DNA from 3 places in the Neorhizobium sp. R1-B genome. Region 2 is predicted to be linked to each of the others. Evidence: predicted binding sites of a transcription regulator. Region 2 holds the regulator's gene; each other region holds the start of a gene.
What was found. Region 2 encodes PhoB, which activates phosphate uptake and scavenging genes when phosphate is short. Its sites were predicted from a motif close to TGTCATNNANCTGTCAT; they were not measured.
Positions count from the first base shown of each region.

Region 1: a site for PhoB is predicted at 1,743-1,759, ahead of ugpB (sn-glycerol-3-phosphate ABC transporter substrate-binding protein UgpB). Genes of this name have one in related genera too.
Region 3: a site for PhoB is predicted at 1,352-1,368, ahead of EDE05_RS25725 (glycerophosphodiester phosphodiesterase family protein). Genes of this name have one in related genera too.

Region 1 is NZ_SOEM01000001.1:521,928-525,198, reverse strand. Features, by position in the region: gene dnaN (DNA polymerase III subunit beta) at 1-176, opposite strand, end outside; gene rsmI (16S rRNA (cytidine(1402)-2'-O)-methyltransferase) at 435-1,352, shown strand; gene EDE05_RS02480 (YraN family protein) at 1,342-1,707, shown strand; gene ugpB (sn-glycerol-3-phosphate ABC transporter substrate-binding protein UgpB) at 1,819-3,141, shown strand; gene ugpA (sn-glycerol-3-phosphate ABC transporter permease UgpA) at 3,220-3,271, shown strand, end outside.
Region 2 is NZ_SOEM01000001.1:383,650-386,920, reverse strand. Features, by position in the region: gene pstB (phosphate ABC transporter ATP-binding protein PstB) at 1-732, shown strand, start outside; gene phoU (phosphate signaling complex protein PhoU) at 778-1,491, shown strand; gene phoB (phosphate regulon transcriptional regulator PhoB) at 1,518-2,201, shown strand; gene EDE05_RS01785 (DUF6766 family protein) at 2,228-2,884, opposite strand; gene EDE05_RS01780 (PACE efflux transporter) at 3,029-3,271, opposite strand, start outside.
Region 3 is NZ_SOEM01000037.1:6,018-9,288, reverse strand. Features, by position in the region: gene EDE05_RS25740 (SDR family oxidoreductase) at 1-285, opposite strand, end outside; gene EDE05_RS25735 (hypothetical protein) at 419-667, opposite strand; gene EDE05_RS25730 (DUF983 domain-containing protein) at 763-1,185, opposite strand; gene EDE05_RS25725 (glycerophosphodiester phosphodiesterase family protein) at 1,433-2,287, shown strand; gene EDE05_RS25720 (hypothetical protein) at 2,294-2,581, opposite strand; gene EDE05_RS25715 (amidase) at 2,745-3,271, shown strand, end outside.

The DNA of each region.
Region 1 (3,271 bases), 140 kb from region 2:
GCCGGGAGGGACTCGGTGATCTCGAGGTCGAGGTCGGTCGCTTTCAGGTCGAGGCTGTTGCCCGAGGCGCGCATCAGCACGTTGGAAAGGATCGGGATCGTGTTCCGCCGCTCGACCACGCGATGTACGTGGTTCAGCGATTTCAGAAGGTTGGACCGCTCAAGAGTAATACGCATGGACGCTATCGCTTTCGACCGTGACGGATCCGGCAGGGCCGGACCCTGATATTGTGCCGGCTCCAAGGCAGCCGGATGATGTGGACGCGCAAAATGGCAGACAACGGCGGCGAAAAGCAAGAGGTGAACAAGGAGTTGCCATGCCAAATCGCCCGATCGGCTTGCACTGCACACAGAAAACATCTCCTCCGTTTACTTGCCGAACCGGGCTGGGATGCTCATAAAGAGGCATGAGCATCCTATCCCCTAAGGTATCCCGTGGCAGACGAACATAAAGCCGCCCAGCGCGGCTATCGCGTTGCCAACACATTCGTGCCTGCCAGACCGCAGGAGCCGGCGCTTTATCTGGTGGCGACGCCGATCGGCAATCTCGGGGACATCACCTTGCGCGCCTTGGAGACGCTCGCGGGCGTCGACGTGCTGGCCTGCGAAGATACGCGCGTCACCCGGGTCCTGCTGGACCGTTACGGTATCGTCAACCGGCCCTTTGCCTACCATGAGCATAATGCGGATGAGGCCGGGCCGAAGCTGATTGCCGCCCTAGAGGAAGGAAAATCGGTGGCACTCGTCTCCGATGCCGGCACGCCGCTGGTCTCCGATCCGGGCTACCGGCTTGGGCAGATGGCAGTCGAGGCTGGTCATAGGGTCGTGCCGATCCCCGGCGCGTCTGCGCCGCTTGCGGCTCTTGTCGGCTCTGGCATGCCTTCGGACGCCTTTCTTTTTGCCGGTTTCCTGCCGGCCAAGGACAAGGGACGGCGAGATCGGCTGGCGGAGCTTTCCAAAGTGCCTGCCACGCTGATCTTCTTCGAATCGCCGCATCGGATCGGCGCCACTCTTGCGGCGGCGGCGGAGGTGCTTGGGAAAAACCGTCGCGCCTGTGTCTGCCGGGAGCTCACGAAGACCTTCGAGGAGTTCCGTCGCGGATCGCTGCAGGAACTTGCCGCTTATTATGATGAGGAGCGGACCGTGAAAGGCGAGATCGTACTGCTTGTCGCGCCTCCGCAGGCGGAAGAGGCGCCGGGCGAGGTGGAGGTGGAAGCACTGCTGCGGGAACTCTCGGCCACGATGCCGACGGCCAAGGCGGCAGCAGAAGCCGCCCGCCTCACGGGGCTTGGCCGAAAAGACCTCTATCAGCGGCTCCTGGACCTGAAGGAAACGGGTGGCGGTGGAAAATGACCCCGGCTTGAAGCGGCGCAAGGCCGAACGCCGAGGCCATGTCTCGGAATATCTGGCCGCGTTGTACCTGCTGGCAAAGGGCTACCGGGTTCTGGCGATCCGCTATCGCACCAAACTCGGCGAGATAGATCTGATTGCCCGCAAAGGTGATCTCGTCATCTTCGTCGAAGTGAAGGCCCGGATCGGCGAACAGGAAGCGATCGATGCCGTTGGCTTCACCACGCAGGCTCGCATCCGCGCGGCAAGCGATCTGTGGCTTTCGAAGCGGAAGGATGCGGCGAGGCTTTCGCAGCGTTACGACATTATTGCCGTATTGCCGAGCCGGCTTCCTCGGCATTTTCCGGACGCGTTTTAAGGAAACTTCCAACGATCCTTGCTCTGTTAGAAAAATGACATAAAACTGTAAAGTCGGTGTCATGGGAGGACCCTATTCGGGGCCGGCACCAATCAAGGTGGAGGACATAAAATGTTGAAAAAACTTTCGATGGCCGCATTCGCGGTCGCTCTGTCGGCAACCTCTTCGCTTGCTGCGACGGAAGTCACCTGGTGGCATGCCATGGGTGGCGAACTCGGCAAGAAGCTGGAAGAAATCGCTCAGAAATTCAACGAGAGCCAGACCGACTACAAGGTCGTGCCTGTCTACAAGGGAAGCTATCCAGAAACGCTGACGGCAGCGATCGCCGCTTTCCGCGCAAAACAGCAGCCGGCTATCGTTCAGGTCTTCGAAGTCGGCACAGGCACGATGATGGCTGCCAAGGGTGCCGTATATCCGGTTTACAAGCTGATGGCCGATGAGGGCGAAACCTTCGACCCCAAGACCTTCCTGGCGCCGGTCACTGGTTATTATTCCGATACCCAGGGCAACATCCTGTCGCTGCCCTTCAACTCCTCCACGCCGATCATGTATTACAACAAGGACGTCTTCAAGAAGGCCGGCCTTGATCCGGAAGTCGCTCCGAAGACCTGGAAGGAAGTCGAAGAGTTCTCGAAGAAGATCGTCTCTTCGGGCGCTGCCAAGTGTGGCTTCACCTCCGCCTGGATCACCTGGGTTCAGACGGAGAACCTGTCGGCGATTCACGACAAGCCTTTCGGCACTCTGCAGAACGGTTTTGGCGGCGTGAAGTCCGAATTCAACTTCAATGGCCCGCTTCAGGTCAAGCATTGGGCAAATCTGAAAAAGTGGCAGGACGAGGGCCTGTTCAAGTACGGCGGTCCGGTCGGTGGCGATCAGGCGGCGACGATGTTCTACGCGCAGGAATGCGCAATCACCATGAACTCGTCTGCAGGCCGCGCCGGCGTTATCAACAACGCCAAGACCTTCACTCCGGGCTTTGCTCCGCTGCCTTATTATGACGACGAGATCAAGGAGCCGAAGAACTCCATCATCGGCGGCGCGACCCTCTGGGTGCTGAACGGCAAGGACAAGGCCACCTACAAGGGTGTTGCCAAGTTCTTCAGCTACCTCTCCAAGGCGGAAGTCCAGGCCGATTGGCACCAGTTCACCGGTTACCTGCCGATCACCAATGCCGCCTACGATCTTGGCCAGAAGCAGGGCTACTACGAAAAGAACCCGGGTTCCGACATCGCCATCAAGCAGATCACCCGCGGCACCCCTTCGGACAATTCGAAGGGCTTGCGGTTTGGCAATTTCACGCAGGTCCGCACCATTGTCGACGAGGAGTTCCAGGCGCTGCTCGCCAACAAGAAGGACGCCAAGCAGGCGCTCGACAGTGCCGTTCAGCGTGGCAACGCGCTGCTGCGTGAATTCGAAGCGGCTAACTCGAACTGATCACGCCGATTCACTGCAGGGAGGGCCGGCGCCTGCCGGGCCTCCCTTGCTCGTTTCCTATTTTGTGGTGAGGGATCGGTGGATACCAAGAGAACAACCTTCAACAACCGCCTGCTGCCTTATCTGCTGC
Region 2 (3,271 bases):
GTGTCGGTCTATTACGGCGAAAAGAGAGCGCTTTTCGACGTCAACCTGAACGTCCGGGAAAACACGGTGACTGCCCTCATCGGTCCTTCCGGTTGCGGCAAGTCCACTTTTCTGCGCTGCCTCAACCGCATGAACGATACGATCGAGAACTGCCGCGTCACGGGCAGGATCACACTCGATGCCGACGATATCTATGATCAGAATATCGATGTCGTTGAATTGCGCGCCCGCGTCGGCATGGTTTTCCAGAAGCCGAACCCATTTCCGAAGTCGATCTACGAAAACATTTCCTACGGCCCACGTATCCACGGTCTGGCCAGAAACAAGGCCGACATGGATCAGATCGTCGAAGCCAGCCTCCAGCGGGCCGGCCTCTGGACCGAGGTGAAGGATCGCCTGCACGAATCCGGCACCGGCCTCTCCGGTGGTCAGCAGCAGCGTCTCTGCATTGCCCGCGCGGTGGCAGTGTCGCCGGAAGTGATCCTGATGGATGAACCCTGCTCGGCGCTCGATCCTATTGCAACCGCCAAGGTCGAGGAGCTGATCCACGAACTCCGGGCCAACTATACGATCGTCATCGTGACGCATTCGATGCAGCAGGCGGCTCGCGTGTCGCAGCGCACTGCCATGTTCCATCTGGGTCAGCTTGTCGAAGAAAACGACACAGACAAGATGTTCACCAATCCGGACGACCAGCGCACTCAAGATTACATCATGGGCCGTTTCGGCTGATCTGCCGACTGCGCCGCCCGACAACCCAATATCGAGGACTAGACGATGGCATCGACCCATATCCTGTCGGCCTATGATGACGAACTGAAATATTTGAGCCGCCGTATCTCCGAGATGGGCGGTCTTGCTGAGCAGATGTGCGCGGATGCTGTGCGCGCCCTGGTGAATTCGGACTCGGCTTTGGCTCAGAAGGTCATATCGGATGATGTGATCCTCGATCATGCTGAGCGGGAGATTCAGGACAAAGCTATCGTCACGATCGCCAGACGCCAGCCCATGGCTGCCGATCTGCGCGAGATCGTCGGCACGCTGCGCATAGCAGCCGATCTCGAACGCGTCGGCGATCTGGGCAAGAACACCGCCAAGCGTGTCATCGCGGTGCAGGGCACGGGCGTGCCCCGCAAGCTTGCACGCGGCATCGAGCACCTTTCCGATCTGGCGCTGGTACAGCTCAAGGAAGTGCTGGACGTCTATGCCAGCCGCTCGGCGGAAAAGGCCGAAGCGATCCGTATCCGCGACGAAGAGATCGACGCGATGTACACCTCGCTGTTCCGGGAACTCCTCACCTATATGATGGAAGATCCGCGCAACATCACCACCTGCACGCATCTTCTCTTCTGCGCCAAGAACATCGAGCGCATCGGCGACCACGCCACCAACATCGCCGAGACGATCTACTACATGACGACGGGCGCCCAGCCGGAGGGCGAGCGCCCGAAGGACGATACATCGAATACGCTTGGCGCGATCACCGAATGACGGAATGCTGATGGAGCAGAGCTGAGATGCTGCCAAAAATTGCTGTGGTGGAAGACGAGGAAGCGCTGAGCGTGCTTCTTCGCTACAACCTGGAAGCTGAAGGGTATGAGGTCGAGACGATCCTGCGCGGCGACGAAGCTGAAATCAGGCTTCAGGAACGCACTCCGGATCTCCTGATCCTCGACTGGATGCTGCCGGGCGTCTCAGGCATCGAGCTTTGCCGCCGTTTGCGCATGCGCTCGGAGACCGAGCGCCTGCCGATCATCATGCTGACGGCCCGCGGCGAGGAAAGCGAACGCGTTCGCGGTCTCGCAACGGGTGCGGACGACTATGTGGTGAAGCCGTTTTCGACGCCGGAACTCATGGCGCGCGTCAGGGCCATGTTGCGGCGTGCCCGGCCGGAAGTCTTGTCCAGCGTGCTGCGTTGCGGCGATATCGAGCTCGATCGCGAGACCCATCGCGTGCATCGCAAGAGCCGCGAGGTTCGCCTGGGCCCGACCGAATTCCGCCTGCTGGAGTTCCTGATGGCCTCGCCAGGCCGGGTTTTTTCTCGCTCGCAGCTTCTCGACGGCGTCTGGGGTCATGATATCTATGTGGACGAACGCACGGTCGATGTGCATGTCGGTCGTCTGCGCAAGGCGCTCAACTTCTCCAACATGCAGGATGTCATCCGCACCGTTCGCGGCGCCGGTTATTCGATGGAGTCCTGACGGGCGGCGTTGCTGATCGGGCTTGTTTAACCGGTCTTGCTGATCGGGTCGGCCACGGCCTTGGATTCCGGTGACCCCTTGAAGCGCAGGAAGATCGACAGAACCACCAGCACCGCAGTCGAGAGGAATTCGGATTGCCAGTTCTGGAAGGATTCAAACCAGAATTGCGCGTCTCCCAGATATTGCCAGAAAGGCATTGTCGGCTGCCCGTGCATGGCGGCTTCCACATTGGCAGCCTCGAAGCTGTAGCGAAGATGCAGCACGAATGTGAGCAGGAACAGCAGGCCGAGCGCGATCCCGAGCGAATAGGAATAGAGGCCGCGAATGAAGGAGCCCGCCTTTACCGGCCATGGCGCCTCGGGATCGGGTAGATGCTTCCGCGGATCTTCATCCTGCGGGTTGGGTTGATCCGGATCCTTCGATTCCGCCGAGCCCTTTTGATAGAGCATCGCCGTCAGCATAACATAGGCGGACATCTGCAGAAATTCGCTCTCCCAGTTCTCGAAGATGGCGGAGAGAAAATGTCCAGAGGTGAGATAGTCGACAGCCGAGAGCGCGACCTGTCCGTGTTCGGCGAGTTCGTCGTTATGAACGCTCCACCCGGAAATAAACGTCCCGCCGATCGTGGCAAGCGCCGCCACCATCAGCACGATCGTCAGACCGTTAGCTCGCAGGAAAGACATGATCGAACCTTCAAACCGTGATCGGATATCCGCATCAACGGTTGATGACATAGAACGTTCCATGCCGGTTCTACGAGCAAAAACAGAACGTTGATCGGGGATCCTACGTGGGTTGGCCAAGGTGCCTAAGGCGTTGGGAGACCGTTATCCGGTGGTAGCTGCCTTGGACCATTCCGGCAGCGGAAACAGCCGGTCATAGGCCCAGTTGAAGACGAAGGCATAGATCACGTAGAAAACTGCGAAGGATATATCCATTGTCAGCGCCTGAATGAGACTCACGTCGAGATACCAGGCGATCAGCGGCAGCAATACGATAAGCAGGCCAAGCTCGAACAGGATCGCATGCGCTATCCGCACGACAGGGCTCTTTTGCGTGCTGCCGGTCAG
Region 3 (3,271 bases), on a different contig from region 2:
CACTGCCTTGCGGCCTGCTTCTTCCACCAGGCGTTTGGTGTCCCTGGCATCCTCGTCCTCATCGAGATACGAGATCAGCAGATCGGCGCCTTCGCGCGCATAAGCAATGGCGACGGCTCGGCCGATACCGCTATCGCCGCCGGTGATGATCGCCTTTTTCCCCGTTAACCGCCCTGCACCGCGATAAGAAAGTTCGCCGTGGTCCGGCACCGGGTCCATACGGCCGGTAAAGCCAGGCATCGGCTGCTGCTGCTCGGGAAAAGGTGGGGTGGGATACTGGGGCATGGAAAGCTCCGTGTTTTTCGTTGGAAAGTTTTATCTTCCAACTAGCCTCACAGCGGGATGTTCCACTTTAGAGCAAGACCTTGCTGAAAAAGAAAAAGGCGCGCCGAAACGCACCTTCCTGCAGTTCACCACCTTAAGCTCCGGGGGTCGCCGCACCATCTCCTCCACGAAGACGCTTCAATTGGGTGACGATCCTCAGAGAACTCGAAGCGCGGGTGGCGGAGAAATCCGAACTCTTCGACAATATCTGCAGCATCTCCTCCGCCTCGTCCGCTGAGATCGTGCCGCGCGCGGCGAGACCGTCGATCAGGACGAGCAGCGCTCCCTCGACGGCCAATGATCGTCGGTGAACTTCCATTTCGATTTCGGCGGTATCAGTCATTGCGGGCTCCTTGAATTCTAACCTCTCGAATGGCTTCAGGAGAAAATTGTTCCTGAATTCGATCGGCACATGGAGCCCGTTCGGCAAACTGCCGGTCAGCTGCCGTCCTTTTGCCGGTCGCCCGCCTGAGTTCCGCCAGGGCCTCTGTCGATCTTTCCCTGCTCCGCCTTGTAGAAATACTGGCTATTGACCAGCCAGCCCTTGAGCGGCCTGAGGGGCAGCAGGCAGGTAATCAACAGCACGGGCAGCGAGATCAGCAGGTGCACCCAGAACGGCGGCTGGAACATCACCTCGATCCACACCGCCAGCGCGACGCTCGGCACGCAGGCGAAGCAGATGACGAAGAATGCAGGACCATCGGCAGGATCGGCAAAAGAATAATCGAGGCCGCAGACCTCGCAGCTCGGCTTCAAAGTCAGAAAGCCGTTAAAGAGATGGCCCTGGCCGCAGCGCGGGCAGCGGCCGCGTATCCCGGTGGTGTACGGGGAAAGAGGCGCCCAGTTCGCTTCATAAGCCATGATATCTGCCTTTCGTGACATAGGGCGGGCTATATCCTTGCGGGATTACCGCCAAACCCGCCCCCATCGCAACATGTTCCCCCGTTGCGCGTCAATCTGCCGCCAATCATGCCGCCTGTTGCGGGCTTCAATCCGAATGGAAGATTGCAGGAGGTGTTCAGAATTCTGTCATCGATCTGTGGCAGGGGAAACAGAAGAGCATAGTCTGGGGCTCTTCCCGAATCGCCTCTCACCTTTGCGGACCGGTATGACATCCGAATATTCAGGCCTGGGCATCGCCTATCGCGATCATTTCACACGTCTCAAATGGCATCGCCTGCGCCGCAGCATGAGCGATCCGCTATTTTCCGCCAGCGTGATGGCGGATGGGTTCCGCCTGGGCGCCTCGACCGAACTCGACCTCAGGGTCCGCGCCGACGGCGGCTTCGTTGTGCTGCACGACGGGGAACTGGAGGGCGAGACGGACGGCAGCGGCCTCGTCCGCCAAGCTTCCGCGCAGGACATCAGACGTCTGCGGATGAAAAAAGCCGGCACCCCGCCGATCCTTAGCGAGGATCTGGCAACCATGCTCGAAGCGGCGCATCCTGACGCGCTGCTGCAATTCGACATGAAGGATGAACTGGCGGTAATCGGCGACCGAGGCCTCGATCATCTCGCCCACCATTTCGCCGGTGCCGGTTCCTCGATCATCGTCAGCGGCGCCGATCTCGACCTCATCCTTGCAGTGAAGGAAAGGCTGCCGGATCTCAAGCGCGGCATCGACCCCACCGACAAGCTCGTCGAGATTTATCGGCATCAGGGCCTCAAGGCTGTGGAAACAGACCTTCGCTCCGATCTCGCCGGGCCGACCGAGCCGGACACCATCTATCTTGCCTGGGAACTCCTGTTGCAGGCCGCCCGCGACGGGCTCGACCTGATCGCCCTCTGCCACGATGCCGGCAAGCTGGTCGATGCCTGGACCTTCAACCTCAAGAACCCCGAAACAGGCTTCAGCGAAACCGAAGCCCACGCCTTCAGGACTTTGATGGCGTTGAAACCGGATCAGATCACCACCGACGAGGCGCCTGCTACCGAACGGGCCTGGGCGAGGATCTCCGACTGATATCTGTCAATCGTCCCAGAACGGCCCCCGATAGACCCGGCGGCTGACCAGCTTCAGGCTGCGGTCCGGCTGGATGATATATTCCTCATCCACCCGTTGGCCGAAGGAATTGCGGAACGTATGCGGCACGAGACTGCCGACGGGCGCCTTTTTCAATCGGGTGCGCGGCTGGCCACCATAGGTGATGCTGCCGGGGATGGGCTCCAGCCCGCCACCAGTATTGAAGCTGCCTGTAGCCGTGCTGCAGCCGGCCAGCATAACGGCAAGACCGGCAATGGCGACGATGTTCTTCATGGGACGATCCTCTGATTGTTCCCGTTTGAGCGGGGACTCGCTGAACTGCTTTTAGCCGCTTGAAGTTCCTTTGCGCCGTTGCGACGCAACAAATCTCCTGTCCATCGGGAAAATATCGGCTACACCTGTGAACCGCCAGGAGTGAAAGAGGGGAATAGCTGCCGTGACGAAGTCTTTTGGAGCCATGTCGATCGCCGAACTCTCCGCGCTTATCCAGACGGGCGCGGCCGACCCGGTCGAAGTGACCGAAACGGTATTCGCCGGCATCGAAGCCTATCCGGACAAGGCGGTTTTCATCACACTTTTCAAGGATCGGGCTTTGGCCGAAGCCTCGGCATCCTCGAAGCGCCTCAAGCAGGGCCGTTCGCTTGGCCTCCTTGACGGTATCCCGATCGCGTGGAAGGACCTGTTCGACATCGAGGGCCTGCCGACCACGGCCGGTTCCAGGGTGCTGAAGGCTGCCGAACCGGCCAAGAATGACGCCGCCGTGGTGGATCTTCTCAAGCAGGCCGGAATGGTTGCCATCGGCCGCACCAACATGAGCGAATTCGCCTTCTCCGGCATCGGCATCAACCCGCACTACGGCACGCCGCATAATCCGCGCAGCAAGGATGGGCCGCGGATTCCGGGTGGTTCCTCCTCCGCTGCGGGCGTTGCGGTCGCCGCAGGGCTCGTGCCTGTCGCGATGGG